One region of the Pseudomonas sp. D5(2026) genome, then DNA from elsewhere that is predicted to be linked to it. Evidence: riboswitches for the same ligand, from Rfam matches in the RefSeq annotation. Region 1 holds a riboswitch; the other holds the start of a gene.
The links. Region 1 has a riboswitch for thiamine pyrophosphate ahead of thiC (phosphomethylpyrimidine synthase ThiC). Riboswitches for the same ligand answer to the same signal wherever they lie in the genome.
Positions count from the first base shown of each region.

Region 1 (7,470 bases):
ATGCCACGATCGACGGAGGCGCGGGCACCAACTTGGTCAGTTTGCATGGTGCTCACGACGAGTACCTGATCACACGTACCGAATCGGGCCACCTGATCACCGACACCGTGGCGGGACGAGATGGCCGTCTGAGCTTGAGCAACATCCAGAAACTCAGCTTCGCCGACATTGCTGCCATCGATCTTCTCGGCGGGGGCGCCATGCCAATCGGCGACAGGCTCTCGCCTGAGCAACTGGCTACATTCGCCACCACTGACACGGCGCTGATAGTCCCTGCAACGGCGCTGCTGGGCAATGACCAGCCACTTGGCAGCAGCGGGCCATTGCGCATCGCCTCAGTCAGCGCTGGCAAGGGTGCAACAGTGCGGCTGAATGAGCAGGGTGATGTGGAGGTCACGCCGTTGCCAGGCCATGACGGTGATGTCAGTTTCCGCTACGACTTGGTCGATGCTGCCGGCAATGCGTCCATGAGTGTGACCGAAGTGGGCAGTGCTGCATCAGCACCCTTGCGGGCAACGGTAACGTTGCGCCATGAACAATCCCCCGCTGACCCGCTGTCGGGGCGGCAGTGGTACCTGGACGAGATCAATGTCGCGCCGGTATGGCGTGACTTCACGGGCAAGGGGGTGAGGATAGGGCAGTTCGAGCCGGGTGGGGAGTTTGCCGTGGCACCGGAAATCTTCGACATCGGGCACCCCGATCTCAAGCCGAATATCGATCCTATCTGGCTACAAACTCAACGCACTAATGGCACGCTGCCCGCTCTGGCGTCCAATCACGCCACTCAAGTGGCTGGGGTCATGGTTGGCGCGCGCAATGATCAAGGAGGGATCGGCATCGCATATGAGGCGAAGATCGGCGGGCACTACCTGGCCAACAAAGGCGATGACCTGACCAATCTGGGGCAAATGGTCAACTACGACATAGCCAACAACAGTTGGGGTTTCAAAACGGACTTCGGACTCACAAATGTTCCAGAAGGAAAAGTCGATACTGCTCTGGCGCTGGCATTCAGCACTACGCTTGCCGCCACCAACGGCCGTGGCGGGCTAGGCACCATCGTCGTCGCCTCTGGTGGCAACCAGCGCCATAAAGGCGGTAATGCACAGGGCTCGCTGACCAACAACAACCGCCACGCCATTGAAGTGGCGGCCATCAATGCAAAGGCAGACCTCTCGGTACTGCAAGCTGCCACGGCACCCTTTTCCAATCCAGGTTCCAGCTTGCTGGTCGCTGCACCGGGGAGCCATGTTTTATCCAGTGGCGTCAGCCTTGAAGCGGAGCGCGGTGCGTCGGTCGGCAGCGCCTACAGCACGACTCAGGGCACCAGTTTCGCCGCGCCGATCGTCTCAGGCGTGGTGGCGTTGATGTTGCAGGCCAACCCGGGGTTGGGTTACCGGGATGTTCAGCAGATCCTCGCACTGTCTGCGCGCAAAGTGGATGACGCATCAACCCAATGGGCTTACAACGCAGGGCGCAATTGGAATGGCGGTGGCATGCACGCCAGCCACGACTATGGCTTTGGCATGATCGACGCCCGCGCCGCGGTGCGCCTTGCCGAGTCCTGGGGGAGCCGGGCGACCAAGGCCAATGAGCGGCTGCTGACAGCCAGCAGTGCACCAGTGGCTCAACAGGTTGCGGCGGGACAGGTTGCGACTTTGTCTTTGACCCTGCCGGCTAATTTGCTGGTGGAGCATGTGGAGGTCGATGTCCACTCGATGGTCGGCCGCCTTGGCGACATGACGCTCACGCTGGTGTCGCCTGGCGGCACGCGCAGCGTACTGCTCGATCGCACAGGCAAGGCGCCGGGCTCTGGTGATGACGATCTGGGCGATTCGCGTTCAGGGGCGTTCAAATATGGGTTCATGTCGACCCATCATCGCGCAGAGCGCTCGGCTGGGGAGTGGAAACTCGAGGTGCGTAATGCTGTTGCTGGCTTACCGTTAACGCTTGATCGCTGGACGCTGCGCCTCGTCGGCAGCCCCGGCACCACCGATGATGTCTATTACTTCACCGACGACTACGCGAACCTGGTGGCAGAAAACCCAGGGCGCGCGAAGCTTGACGATGCCATCAGCGGCACCGCTGGCGGGCGCAATACGTTGAACGCGGCTGCAGTAAGTCGCAGTATCTCGGTGGATCTGGCCAGCGGCAGCGCCAGTATTGCCGGTGCGGCGCTCACCATAACCCCTGGCTCGGTGCAAAACCTTATCAGTGGTGATGGCGACGATACCTTGATTGCCGGGCCCGCCGGGGCATTACTGGATGGTGGCCGTGGGTACAATCTCCTCAAGGGGGGTGAGGGTACCGACCGCTTTGTCATCCACAGGCGTGCAAGCGGTAACGATGTACTCAAGCAGTTCGAGACTTCGCGTGAGGTGATCGACCTGGTCGGCTTTGGTGGTTCAGGGTTTGCTGACTTGCAGATGCAACAGGACGGCAATTCGACTGTGCTCGACCTTGGCAGTGGGCAGAAGCTGACGATTGCGGACACTACGATTGCTGAACTGCGGTCAGCGAACTTCCGTTTCCTTGACGCTTTCACCGCTGCACCAGGTTATTTCGAGGGCAGCCCTGAAGAGCAGACGACCCCGCCTGTCAGCGCAAATGTTCTGCTTACCGGTGGTGCAGGTGGCGTGTCGCTTGCCAGTGACGCATCCGGGCAGTTGGTGGCTTCGTTGGCAGGCACGATATATTCCCCGCCGACGGTTGCGCCCAGCGTGTTTCTGGTGACAAAACAAGAAGGTGTGAGCGATTACAAGAACACCCTTCGGGGGTTCCGACACGGTATCGACAAGATTGACCTGACCCAGGTAGGCATCAGTCGCTTCGAGGATCTGCACGTCAGCAAAGTCCAGCGCTTCAAACTCAATGACTTTGCGCAGATCCACGGTGTAGCCGTTGATACTCAGGCAGTGCCGGGGCAGGAAGGTATTGTGAAGATGCTGTACCTGGATGCGCTCGGAGTTGCGCAGGTGACAGCGGAGGACTTTATCTTTGCGCAGCCGGCAATGGTCACATCTGAAGCGGTTGCCGTGCCAGAGGTTTCAGCCCTTTCCGCAGGGGCGTCGCTGTTTGCTGTCGAGCACTCGCTACCGAACCTGGGGAATCTTGTTGATGCAATGGCTGCGTTCGCCCCTGAACCTGCGGGGCCTGCGCTAATTGGTGATATGTCGGTTCAACGCATCAACTCGACGATTGCCGTAGCCGCCTAGACGTTGTCGTTCAGGGCTGGAGTGATTTTGGAGGCCTATCGCCAGCGAGCCAGCTCCCACAGGTGCATCATGCCTTCAGGCCTGGCACCGTGTGGGAGCGGGCAAGCCCGCGAAGAGTCCAGCCCCTATCTCAAGGCCTGCGCTCGAAGTTCTTGGCCGCTGCTGCCGCCAGGTCCGGTGGCAGGAAGTCCTTGTCCGGGTTGTAGTCAGGTTTCAGGTAGCGCTTCAGGTCCTGCAGGTCTTGCGGGCTCAGGGTGCCGGCTGCCTGCTTCAGGCTCAGGTTGTCGAGAATGTAGTCGTAACGGCTATTGTTGTAGTCGCGCACCGAGGTATACAGCTGGCGCTGGGCATCAAGCACGTCGACGATGTTGCGGGTACCGACCTGGTAGCCGATTTCGGTGGCTTCCAGCGCGCTCTGGTTGGAAATGATCGACTGCTTGCGCGCCTGTACCTGTTCCACATCGGTGTTCACTGCGCGGTGCAGGTTGCGGGTGTTTTCCACGACCTGGCGGCGCAGGCTTTCACGCTGTTGCTCGCTCTGGCTCAGGCGCTGGTAAGCCTCGCGTACCTGCGAGCTGGTCAGGCCGCCGCTGTAGATCGGGATATTCAGTTGCAGGCCAACGCTGGTCTGCTCGACGTCGCCGCTGTAGCGCACCCCCAGTTGCGATGGGTTGGTAAAGCCAAGGCTGTCGTTGTCACCCTTCTGGTACTTGGCCACGGCGTCCAGGGTCGGGGCATGCCCGGCCTTGCGCTGACGCAGGGTCTCTTCTGCGGCAGAAACCGCGTAGTTGGTGGCCAGCAGGTTGAGGTTCTGGCGCCCGGCGGTTTCGACCCAGGCTTTGGCATCGTTGGGCGTTGGCACTTGTACCGGCAGGCTATGTACTACGCCCTGGATAGAGGTGTACTCACGGTTGGTCAGGGTCACCAGGGCCTCGAAGGCATCCTGCACCTGGCGTTCGGCGATGATCCGGTTAGCGCGTGCAGTGTCATAACTGGCTTGGGATTGCAGCACGTCGGTCTTGTCCGAAAGGCCCACGTCGAAACGCTCGTTGGACTGATCCAGCTGGCGCTTGAAGGCCGCTTCCTCTGCCTTGGTGGCGGCCAGGTTGTCCTGGGCGCGGAGGACGGCGAAGTAGTTTTGCGCGGTTTGCAGGATCAGGTTTTGCTCGGTCGCCGACAGCTCCAGTGCTGCCTGTTCGTTGACGGCTTCGGCGGCTTGCAACTGGAACCAGCGATCAGCGCGGAAGATCGGCTGAGCCAAGGTCGCGCTCCAGGAGTTGCCGCTGCGATTGGACGTCATGGACGGCTCGTCCAGCTTGGTGCGGGTGTTCATCATCTCGGCACCGGCCGACAGGTTTGGCAGCAACCCGGCGCGGGCCTGCGGCACCACTTCGCGGCGCGCCCCGTAATCGGCGCGTGCGGCAGCCAGGTCGGCGTTGTTGTCCACTGCCTCCTGGTAGACGCTGACCAGATCGGTCTTGACTGTCGAGGGCACGTCCGCTGCCCAGACCACTCCGTTGGACGCACAAGACACGGCTATCGCCAGTGAGAGTTTGCGCAGCATAGAGGCAATCCTTGTACGAAATTTAATTACTGAACTGTTGAGTATCGAGCGATGGGCCAGTGTAGTGCCATGCGCACCCGGCAACAATCGCTCGGTGTGCCTTTCATCATCCGCGCATTTACCTGCTTGGCTTTGCTGACCACTCCAGTCTAGACTGCGCATGTTCTTGTCGGGGTGCCTTGAAGCAAAGGCTGAGATCGCAGAGGTGCGGATCCCGTTGAACCTGATCAGGTTAGCGCCTGCGTAGGGAACAAGATTGCTCACCTTCCCGGGGAGCCTCTTGTGCCAGGTCCGGGATTGTCACAGCTGCATACAGCTTCATGCACCCCCATATCCGGCACTGCACCCAAAGAGGGTGCGTCCGCGCGTTTCAGGTTCACCCCGACATTCCACTGCTAGGAAGCCGTCAGGAGAGCCTGTGATGACCAAACAAGAAAAAACGATCAACCTCAGCGAATCGGCACAAGTCGATCAGCAGTCCGTACAACCGTTCCCGCGTTCGCGCAAGGTGTATGTCGAAGGCTCGCGCCCGGACATCCGCGTCCCCATGCGTGAAATCAGCCTGGATGACACCCCGACCGATTTCGGCGGCGAGGCCAACGCCCCGGTGCTGGTGTATGACACTTCTGGCCCGTACACCGACCCCGATGTGATCATCGACGTGCGCAAAGGCCTGGCCGATGTGCGTTCGGCTTGGATCGAAGCCCGCGGTGACACCGAGCGCCTGGAAGGCCTGAGCTCCGACTTCGGTCAGCAGCGCCTGAACGATGCAGAGCTGGCCAAGCTGCGTTTCGCCCATGTGCGCAACCCGCGCCGGGCCAAGGCCGGCGCCAACGTCTCGCAGATGCACTATGCCCGTCAGGGCATCATCACCGCCGAGATGGAATACGTGGCCATCCGCGAAAACATGAAGTTACAGGAGGCCCGCGCCGCCGGCCTGCTGAATGAGCAACATGCCGGCCACAGCTTCGGTGCCAACATCCCGAAAGAAATCACCCCTGAATTCGTCCGCCAGGAAATCGCCCGTGGCCGCGCGATCATTCCGGCCAACATCAACCACCCGGAAGTAGAGCCGATGATCATCGGCCGTAACTTCCTGGTGAAGATCAACGGCAACATCGGCAACAGCGCCCTGGGTTCCTCGATCGAGGAAGAGGTGGCCAAGCTGACCTGGGGCATCCGCTGGGGCTCGGACACGGTCATGGACTTGTCCACCGGCAAGCACATCCACGAAACCCGCGAGTGGATCATTCGCAACTCGCCGGTACCGATCGGTACCGTGCCGATCTACCAGGCCCTGGAAAAGGTCAACGGTGTGGCAGAGGACCTGACCTGGGAACTGTTCCGCGACACCCTGATCGAGCAGGCCGAACAGGGCGTGGACTACTTCACCATTCACGCCGGTGTGCTGCTGCGCTATGTGCCCCTGACCGCCAAGCGCGTCACCGGCATCGTCAGCCGTGGTGGCTCGATCATGGCCAAGTGGTGCCTGGCGCACCACAAGGAAAACTTCCTGTACACCCACTTCGACGAAATCTGCGAAATCATGAAGGCCTACGACGTCAGCTTCTCGCTGGGCGACGGCCTGCGCCCTGGCTCGATTGCCGACGCCAACGACGCGGCGCAATTCGGTGAGCTGGAAACCCTCGGCGAGCTGACCAAGATTGCCTGGAAGCACGACGTGCAATGCATGATCGAAGGCCCCGGCCACGTGCCGATGCAATTGATCAAAGAGAACATGGACAAGCAGCTGGAGTGCTGCGACGAGGCGCCGTTCTACACCCTCGGCCCACTGACCACCGATATCGCGCCGGGTTACGACCACATCACCTCGGGCATTGGTGCGGCGATGATCGGCTGGTTCGGTTGCGCCATGCTCTGCTACGTAACGCCGAAGGAGCACCTGGGCCTGCCGAACAAGGACGACGTCAAGACCGGCATCATCACCTACAAGATCGCCGCGCATGCCGCCGACCTTGCCAAGGGCCACCCGGGTGCACAGATCCGCGACAACGCCTTGTCCAAGGCGCGTTTCGAGTTCCGTTGGGAAGACCAGTTCAACCTGGGCCTCGACCCGGACACCGCCCGTGCTTTCCATGACGAGACTCTGCCGAAGGAATCGGCCAAGGTCGCGCACTTCTGCTCGATGTGCGGGCCGAAGTTCTGCTCGATGAAGATCACCCAGGAAGTGCGTGAGTACGCTGCCAAGATCGAGGCCGTGGATGTGACGGTCGAGCAAGGCATGCGTGAGCAGGCCGAGCGGTTCCGCCAGGAAGGCAGCCAGCTGTACCACAAAGTCTAAACCGCAGCACCTTACCCTGTGGGAGCGGGCTTGCCCGCGAAGCAAGCACTGCGGTGCATGGCACCGGCTTTGCCGGTGTTCGCGGGCAAGCCCGCTCCCACAGGGTGGTGCATGCCACTCACCATCATTCCTGCGGACATGACAATGACATCACCCAGCCAGTTCTCTCCCGACCATCCAATCCCCATCCAGCAGCGCATCTTCGGTGCTCGCGACCTGTTTTCATTGTGGTTTTCCCTCGGCATCGGCCTGATGGTGCTGCAGGTCGGTGCCATGCTGGCGCCAGGCCTGGGCCTTGCTGGCGCAGTGCTGGCCATCGCCCTGGGCACCGGTGTCGGTGTGCTGTTGCTGGGCGCCGCCGGGGTTATCGGCAGCGACACCGGCCTGTC
Region 1 covers NZ_CM173421.1:5,059,422-5,066,891, reverse strand. The annotation lists gene AC3B5Q_RS23430 (SPM autocatalytic domain-containing protein) at 1-3,215, shown strand, start outside; gene AC3B5Q_RS23425 (TolC family outer membrane protein) at 3,346-4,779, opposite strand; TPP riboswitch at 4,940-5,046, shown strand; gene thiC (phosphomethylpyrimidine synthase ThiC) at 5,201-7,081, shown strand; gene cytX (putative hydroxymethylpyrimidine transporter CytX) at 7,226-7,470, shown strand, end outside.

Region 2 (7,470 bases), 2.1 Mb from region 1:
CGTTGCCATTTTCCATGAGCAAGGCGTCGAGGGTATGCACCAAAGCATGGGCGTGTTTGCGCCCAGGGGCGATCAGCGGGCCGAGGGTGCGGCTGACGAAATCGTCGACCAGCGAGCGGTCGACAATACCTTGCAGCAGGCGCAATACGCCGAGCTCGCTGAAGTTGCAATAGCCGTTGGCCGGGCGCAGGTGCTGCGCCACATCCAGCGCCTGGCGTGCCTCGTTGAGGGCCTGGCGATAGTGCGCGCAATCGTCAGCGAGGCTCGACAGGCCCATGTAAAGGCCCAGTTCACCTGTCGCGGCTTGCAACTGCCGGTACAGTGCACCCAACGTCTCGGGTAAGTCGTGCGTATCGGCCAGCAGCACCACGAACAGGTCGCCCGGCAGCTGCGCCGTCACACTGTCAGGCCGCTGGCGGCACCAGGCTTCCAGCTGGTCTTCCAGGGCCTGCCGGGTGGCTTGCCAGGTACGCTCGCCGTGTGCGAGCCCGTGGCGCTCGAACAAGCCGTCCACGCCTGTCAGGCGCAATGCCAGCAGGCGCTGCGGCTTGTCCAGGGCGAGTTGCAGGTGCGCTGCACGCTGCCGGGCAATCGCCAGGCTCGGGTAGTCGCCCGTGAGCAGTTGGCCAAGGATGTCGTTGCGCGAGCGGCGCACCTGGCTCATCTGCACCAGTGCAGTGCCGATCAGGTGGGTGACCACCACCATCTTCAGCGCGTAGGGTTGCTCGATCAGTGGTAAGCCCAATTGCTCGGCGCGCGCGATTACGGACGCCGGGATGCTCTGGATGAAACTGCCGCCGGTGAGAATTACCATGCCGGCAATGCCCACAGCGTCGCCATCCTCCACCAGGCTCAGCAGGTTGGCTTCGCCGCGCGGGTGGTTGATGCCGGTGACGAATACCAGCTCACCGCCCATCACCCATTCAGCGATACCCTCGTTTTCCGCCACGTAAGGCCAGCGTACCCGCCGTTGCAGGTTGCGCGCCCCGGCCCGCACATGCATTTCGTGCAGGCCGGGCAAATGCAAGATCTCGTCCAGCGCCAGGCTCACGGCTCGACACCCGCCTGGCCTGGCGCCCGGCGGCGTGCGCCCAGCTCCAGAATGACGATGTAGCACACTGCCGAGGCGGCGATGCCCACCAGCGGCGCAACCCACGGTGAGGCATAGGCCAGTACAGCGCCCACGGCATAGGCAAGCAGCCCGGTGAGGTTGTAGCGTGGCAGGTTTGCCGCACCCAGCGCCGGGTATTTGCCGCGGTGGCGATACCAGAAGTCAGCCATGATTACTCCACCCACCGGCGGAATGATCGACCCCAGCAGCACCAGGAACGGGATCAGCATTTCGTACATGCCACCCATCGCCAGCACAATGCCAACCCCGGCTGCCACCAGCGTTGCCGTGCGCCGGCGCTCGCTGCGCAACAAGTGGCAGGCGGCGGCCGACACGTTGTAGATGGTCGGACCCTGAATGGTCCACAGGTTCAGGCACAGCATCACCACCGCCGCGAACGACAGCCCCTGCAGCATCATCACGTCGACGATATCGGCCTGCTGGTAAACCATCGCGCACCACGCGCCGGCCACCACCATCAGGCCGTTGCCAAGGAGGAATGCCACCACGCTGGCGGTCACCGCTACCCGGCCACTGCGTGCCAGCCGTGTCCAGTTGGTGGCCTGGGTGGCGCCACTGGCGAAGGTGCCGAAAACCATGGTGACTGCCGCCGAAAAAGTCATGGTTTCATGCGGTACAACGGCAGCCAGGCCGGCAAAGCCACCGGCATCGCGGGTGGCGATGTACATGGACACCAACAGCAGCACGAACATCAATGGCACCGACACCCGCGACAACACATCCAGCCCCTTGAAACCGATGATGGCCGTAATGCTGAAACCCAGCCCGAACAGCACCATCAAAGGCATGCCGAAGCCATCCGCCAGCCCCAGCAGCTTGACCAGCACGATGGCCACCGTGGCCGTGCCCCAGGCATACCAGCCCAGTTCGGCAAAACCCAGCAGAAAATCCGAGAGCCGGCTCCCCGCTTCACCAAAACAGAAGCGCCCCATCAGCACGGTGTTCAGCCCGCTGCGCGAGGCGATGAAGGCCAGCACTGCGGCATACAAGGCAAGCAGGCTGTTGCCGAGGGTGGCCACCCACAGCATGTCGACAAAACTGAATGCCATGCCCAGCTTGCCGCCGGCGAACATCGTGCCGGTAAAGAAGGTGAAGCTGAACAAGACCATCGCGATCGGCAACAGGCCCCTACGGGCGGACTGCGGGGCTTCGCTGAGGGGGAATTCGCTGGGTGAGCTCATTGCACGGGGGCTCCGGGTTTGTAGTTGGGAGCTGAAAGAGCAATATGCGGGCCGCTTTTTTACTGCGCCGCCACCCGGAAAAATCGGGCTGGTCGCCCAGAAATCCATATGCACTATGCACATTAAAGCCGCGATCTGACGATTTGGAGTGTGCGGGACGACTTATTTTGAGGCGTTCATGCACCAAAGCGGGCTCAGGCTGGGTAGTAATCACCCAGCCCACGGCGGTTTACACAGCTCCGTCCAGCCCCATCTGCCAGAAATCAGCCTCCAGGCTCGATGCCTGGCCAAAAATCCCTGCCAGTTCGGCGAACCGCTGCTCGGTCATGCTGCGCGCCGCCAGTTCATCCAAGTGCTTGCGCGCTGCCGCTGCCACCCCTTGGTAGCCCTCCCCGGCATACTCGCCAATCCACTCGCGGTAGGGGTGATTGCTCAAGTCACCAATGCGCTCGGCCAGGGTCCGGCCGATTTCGGCATAGCCGATCACGCAAGGTGCCAGTGCCACATGCAGCTCCAGCAGGTCGCCGGCAGCGCCGCAGTCCAGCACGTAACGGGTGTATGCCACGGTGGCCTGGTGCTCTGGCGCGGCTTCGATGTCTGCCTGGGTCAAGCCCCAGCGTGCGCACAGCCGCAAGTGCAGCTCGGTTTCATCCAGGATCGCCGCCAGCCCGGCCTGCGCCGCGCGAATGTCGGCCGGGCGGCGGCTTTTGTAGGCGGCCAGCGCCCAGGCGCGGGCGAACTGGATCAGGAACAGGTAATCCTGCACAAGGTAGGTCCGGAACGCTTCCTCACTCAGCGTACCCTCGCCCATCTGACGTACGAAGTCATGGTCTACGTAGCTGTTCCATTGTGGCGTGGCGGCGGCCTTGAGGCGCTCGAAGATATCCATGCTCATTTGCCCTCCGGATACACTGCATCGAAGAAAGCCAGCTCCAGCGCCACGGTGCGCTGGTAGAAGTCACTGGCCAATGCGGCCTCCTGCGGGCCGACGCGGTCCAGCTCGGCCTGCAGGAAAGCGACGAATGCCTGGAACGCCGGGTTGTCGTGCAGGGTAATCCACTCGGCATGGACGAAGTTGTCCGGCATCGGTTTTGGCGCCTTGAGCGCCCAGTCCAGATACAGCCCTTCGGCGACGTTCAGCACCGCCAGTGCCGCTGCGTAGGAACGGGTGGCTGCCGCTTCGCGCATGATCGCCTTGAAACCTGCGGTAGGCGCGGTATCGGCCGGTTCACTGCGTTGCGCCGGGCTGACACCCAGGGCCTCGAAGGCACGCAGGAAATAGGTGTTCTCGTCACTGGAGATCATCCCGGCAAAGCGGCCGAAGCGCAGGCGGGCTTCAAACGTATCAGCGGTGGCAATGGCCGCGCCCAGCAGGGTCAGGAAGCTGTCGAGGAAACGGTGGTCCTGGACCAGGTAGTCGACCATGATCGGGTCAGGCAGGCTGCCGTCGCACAATCGGGTCACGAAACGGTGGCCAACGGCCGCCGACCAGGTCGGCTCGCACTGGCGGCGCAGGGACTGGCTGAAACGTTCGGTCATGTTGCTGTCCTTGATGAGGGTGACAGCGAGACCGTGGCAATTGACATGGACTGGCCTCGCAGTGAGGCCGGCAAAAAGGCAGGTTACAAGCCCCATCCCTTCGCCGGCATGATCCGGATCAGGTTCGAAGGGTCACCGCGCTGTAGCGTTCAGCGGTTTCTCAGCCCATTGCCGGGCTCCCCTTGGTGGCGCTCAGGTATACCCGAGGGCGCCACGTCTGTCACTAGTCCAGCTCCCCAAACTGTGGGCAATGGTGACCCGCTAATGGGCATCTGTCCCCATTCTTGACGCGCCATCATTTAGTGCACGCCAGGCGCTGCAAGGTTTTGTATGTCAAAGCATTACTGAAATATCTGTTGGCATAGCTGTTGCTGATGGCCATTTAACGGGCAAAACGCCATTGATGGCTTAAGGCCGTAAGGCCGCAAAAGAGGCTTAAGCCAATGAAAACATCCGCCATGAGCCACGCGTCCAGGCGCGCGTTCCATCTGTCCTCCGTCACTGCGCTGATGATCAGCCTCGGGTTGATCACGGCCATGGCATCCCCCCTCGACGACAACAGCATGCCACCGCCGACCGACCCGTCGGCCTACACCGACCAACCGGACGACCCGACCCCTGCCTTGCTTGAGCTGAACACCTTGCCGGAGGCCAACGAAGGCTCGTTGGAGCTGACCGATGGCGTGTATGGCGACCGCAGCACGGTACGCACCGACAACGTGCTGCCGCCTGCCCTGCAAACGTCGGACAAGTACCCTACCAACGGCAAACCCAGCCCGTTGTTCGGGGCGCAACCTTTCACCCAGCAACTGTTGCTGTTCGAAGAATTCGGGCCAGAGAAGCTCGACCCGACCACGCCGGCGCCCGATCTGACCTTCCCGGTCCCCACCCTCGGCGCGGCCCCCGCGCAAGACCCCAACGTGGTGGCACGCAGCGGACCCAGTGGCAGCGCTCTGGAAGCGTTCCTCAAGCAACCCGGCCTGTACCCGTTCCCGACCCAGTACGCCAACGTGCTGGACCGCAACCCATGGAAGGCGCAGATCGAGATGTTCCTCAACCGCCAGCCGGTCGGCTCGCCCGCTGAAGGCCGGCCACCAGGAAAAGGCTGGTCGCACCAGCGCTGGAACGAGTTTTACCCGCAGGCAGCGTTCAAGACCGCCCAGGCCGGTGCGCGCATCAACCTCGGCCTGCGCGACCGTAAGCAACTGCACAACTATGCCGTCGGTGAATTTGCCCCGGGCGGCCTGTACTACCAGACCTCCGACATTCCGACCACGCTGGGCACCACCAAGGGTATCGACATACGCTTCCACCCGAACATGCCGCTGCAAAACCACAAATCGTTGTGGACCTTCGACGGCACTTTCCCGCCCAAGCTGCTGATGGTGCGCTACGGCCAGCCAATCCTGATGCGCCATTACAACGCCCTGCCGATTGACCCGTCGGCCAACGGCGGCTTTGGCCTGCATACCATCTCGACCCACGAGCACAACGGCCACTCCCCGGCCGAAAGCGACGGCTTTGCCAACGCGTACTTCTTCCCCGGCCAGTACTACGACTACCGCTGGCCGGTGCAGCTGGCCGGCTACGACACCATCAACACCCGTGCCCAGGACCCGCGAGCAGCTTTCCCCTGCTCGCCGGGTGAAACCTTGTTCGTCAACGATGGCACACCGGGCCTGAAAACCTGCGAGAACGGCAGTATCAAGATTCGTGGCGACTGGCGCGAAACCATGAGTACCCACTGGTTCCACGACCACATGATGGATTTCACAGCGCAGAACGTCTACAAAGGCAACGCCGTGATGATGAACTACTACAGCGCCCTGGACCGCGGCAACGAGGCCCTGCAGGACGGTGTCAACCTGCGTTTCCCAAGCGGTTCGGGCATGCCCTGGGGTAACCGTGACTATGACGTCAACCTGGTAATAGCCGACAAGGCCTGGGATGCAAACGGCCAGCTGTGGTTCAACCCGTTCAACACTGACGGCTTCCTCGGTGACCAGATCCTGGTCAACTGGCAGTACCAGCCCAGGCTCAAGGTGCGTGCGCGCAGTTACCGTTTTCGTATCCTCAACGGTTCGGTTTCACGCTACTTCAAGTTCGCCGTGGTGCGGGAAATTGCCGGTAACAGTGGCGAGTTCAAAGGCCCGTCCGGCTCCAACGTGTCGTATGCGCGGGTGCCGTTCCACATGATCGCCAACGACGGCAACATCATGGAACACGCGGTGCCATTCGACGGCACGATGGACCTCAATGGTGACGGCAACCTGCAAGACAACAACGGCATCCTGCCACTGCAGGGCATTGCCGAGCGCTACGACATCATCATCAACTTCGCCAGGAATGGCATCAAGGCAGGCGACAAGCTGTACTTCGTCAACCTGATGGAGCACGACTCCGGCAAAGGTCCGAAGCAAGCTATCCCGTTGGCCGACGTGCTGTCGGAAAAATACAAGGCGGTGATCAAGCAGACCAGCAAAGGCCCGCAGTGGGACAAGGGCGACCCGGCTGTCGGCAAGTTTCTGCAACTGTGGGTGCAACCGTACACCGGCCAGGACCTGAGCATGGACCCGGTAGCCTATGAGCCGGCCAAGCCAGGCAAGGCTGCAGGCCTGAAAATGCTGCCCCTGCCAATTGACCGCGATGCCGCAGCCGACCAGGCCAAGCTCAAGGATGCCCGCCACCGCGAGTTCATCTTTGGCCGCTCCGACGGTACGGACACCACCCCGTGGACCATCAAGACCGACGGCGGCTTTGGCTACAGCATGGACCCACGCCGCATCAGTGCAGCACCGCAACTGGCCAACCAGTCCACCGACGCTGGTTTCAGCGGCGACGGCACCCTGGAAGTGTGGAAAATCGTCAACGGCGGTAATGGCTGGAGCCACCCGGTACACGTGCACTTCGAGGAAGGCGTGATTCTTAGCCGCGACGGCAAGGCCCCACCAGAATGGGAAAAATGGGCGCGCAAGGATGTGTACCGAATCGGGCCGGATACTGATTCGTCCATCGAGGTGGAAATGGCCATCCGCTTCCGCGAGTTTGCTGGCACCTACATGGAGCACTGCCACAACACACAGCACGAGGACTCTTCGATGCTGCTGCGCTGGGATATTGAGCACCCAGGGCAGTTCCAGGTGATGCCGACCCCGCTGCCGGGATGGGATGGTGTGCATTACATGGCCTCGGTAGGCCTGCCAACGTTCCGCACCAAAACCCACGACGACAATGACGACCCGGCCAACAAACCACCCGTCGCGGCCAATGACAGTGCCGCAACGACGGCTGGCACGCCGATCACCCTGAACGTGCTGGCCAACGACAGCGACCCGGACGGCAATGTACCGCTCACGGTAACCGGCCTCAGCCAGCCGGACTCCGGCCAGGGTGCCGTCAGCACCGACGGTACCGCCGTAACGTACAGCCCGCCCGCTGCGGTCGCCACGCCATTTACGGCCAGCTTCAATTACACGGCGCGTGATACCAAGGGTGCCGAGTCGCTGGCCCCGGCCACGGTCAGCATCGCCGTAACCGCAGCAGCGGCGGCCGACGAACTCAAGGTCACCAGTGCCACGGTGCAGGAACGCAGCGGCAACCGTTTCACCTGGGATGTGC
Region 2 covers NZ_CM173421.1:2,965,970-2,973,439, forward strand. The annotation lists gene AC3B5Q_RS13740 (PucR family transcriptional regulator) at 1-1,051, opposite strand, end outside; gene codB (cytosine permease) at 1,048-2,313, opposite strand; gene tenA (thiaminase II) at 2,543-3,208, opposite strand; gene AC3B5Q_RS13755 (TenA family protein) at 3,205-3,852, opposite strand; TPP riboswitch at 3,931-4,045, opposite strand; gene AC3B5Q_RS13760 (Ig-like domain-containing protein) at 4,296-7,470, shown strand, end outside.
Region 2: linked by a shared signal. The riboswitch ahead of AC3B5Q_RS13755 (TenA family protein) and the one ahead of thiC (phosphomethylpyrimidine synthase ThiC) in region 1 are both predicted to bind thiamine pyrophosphate.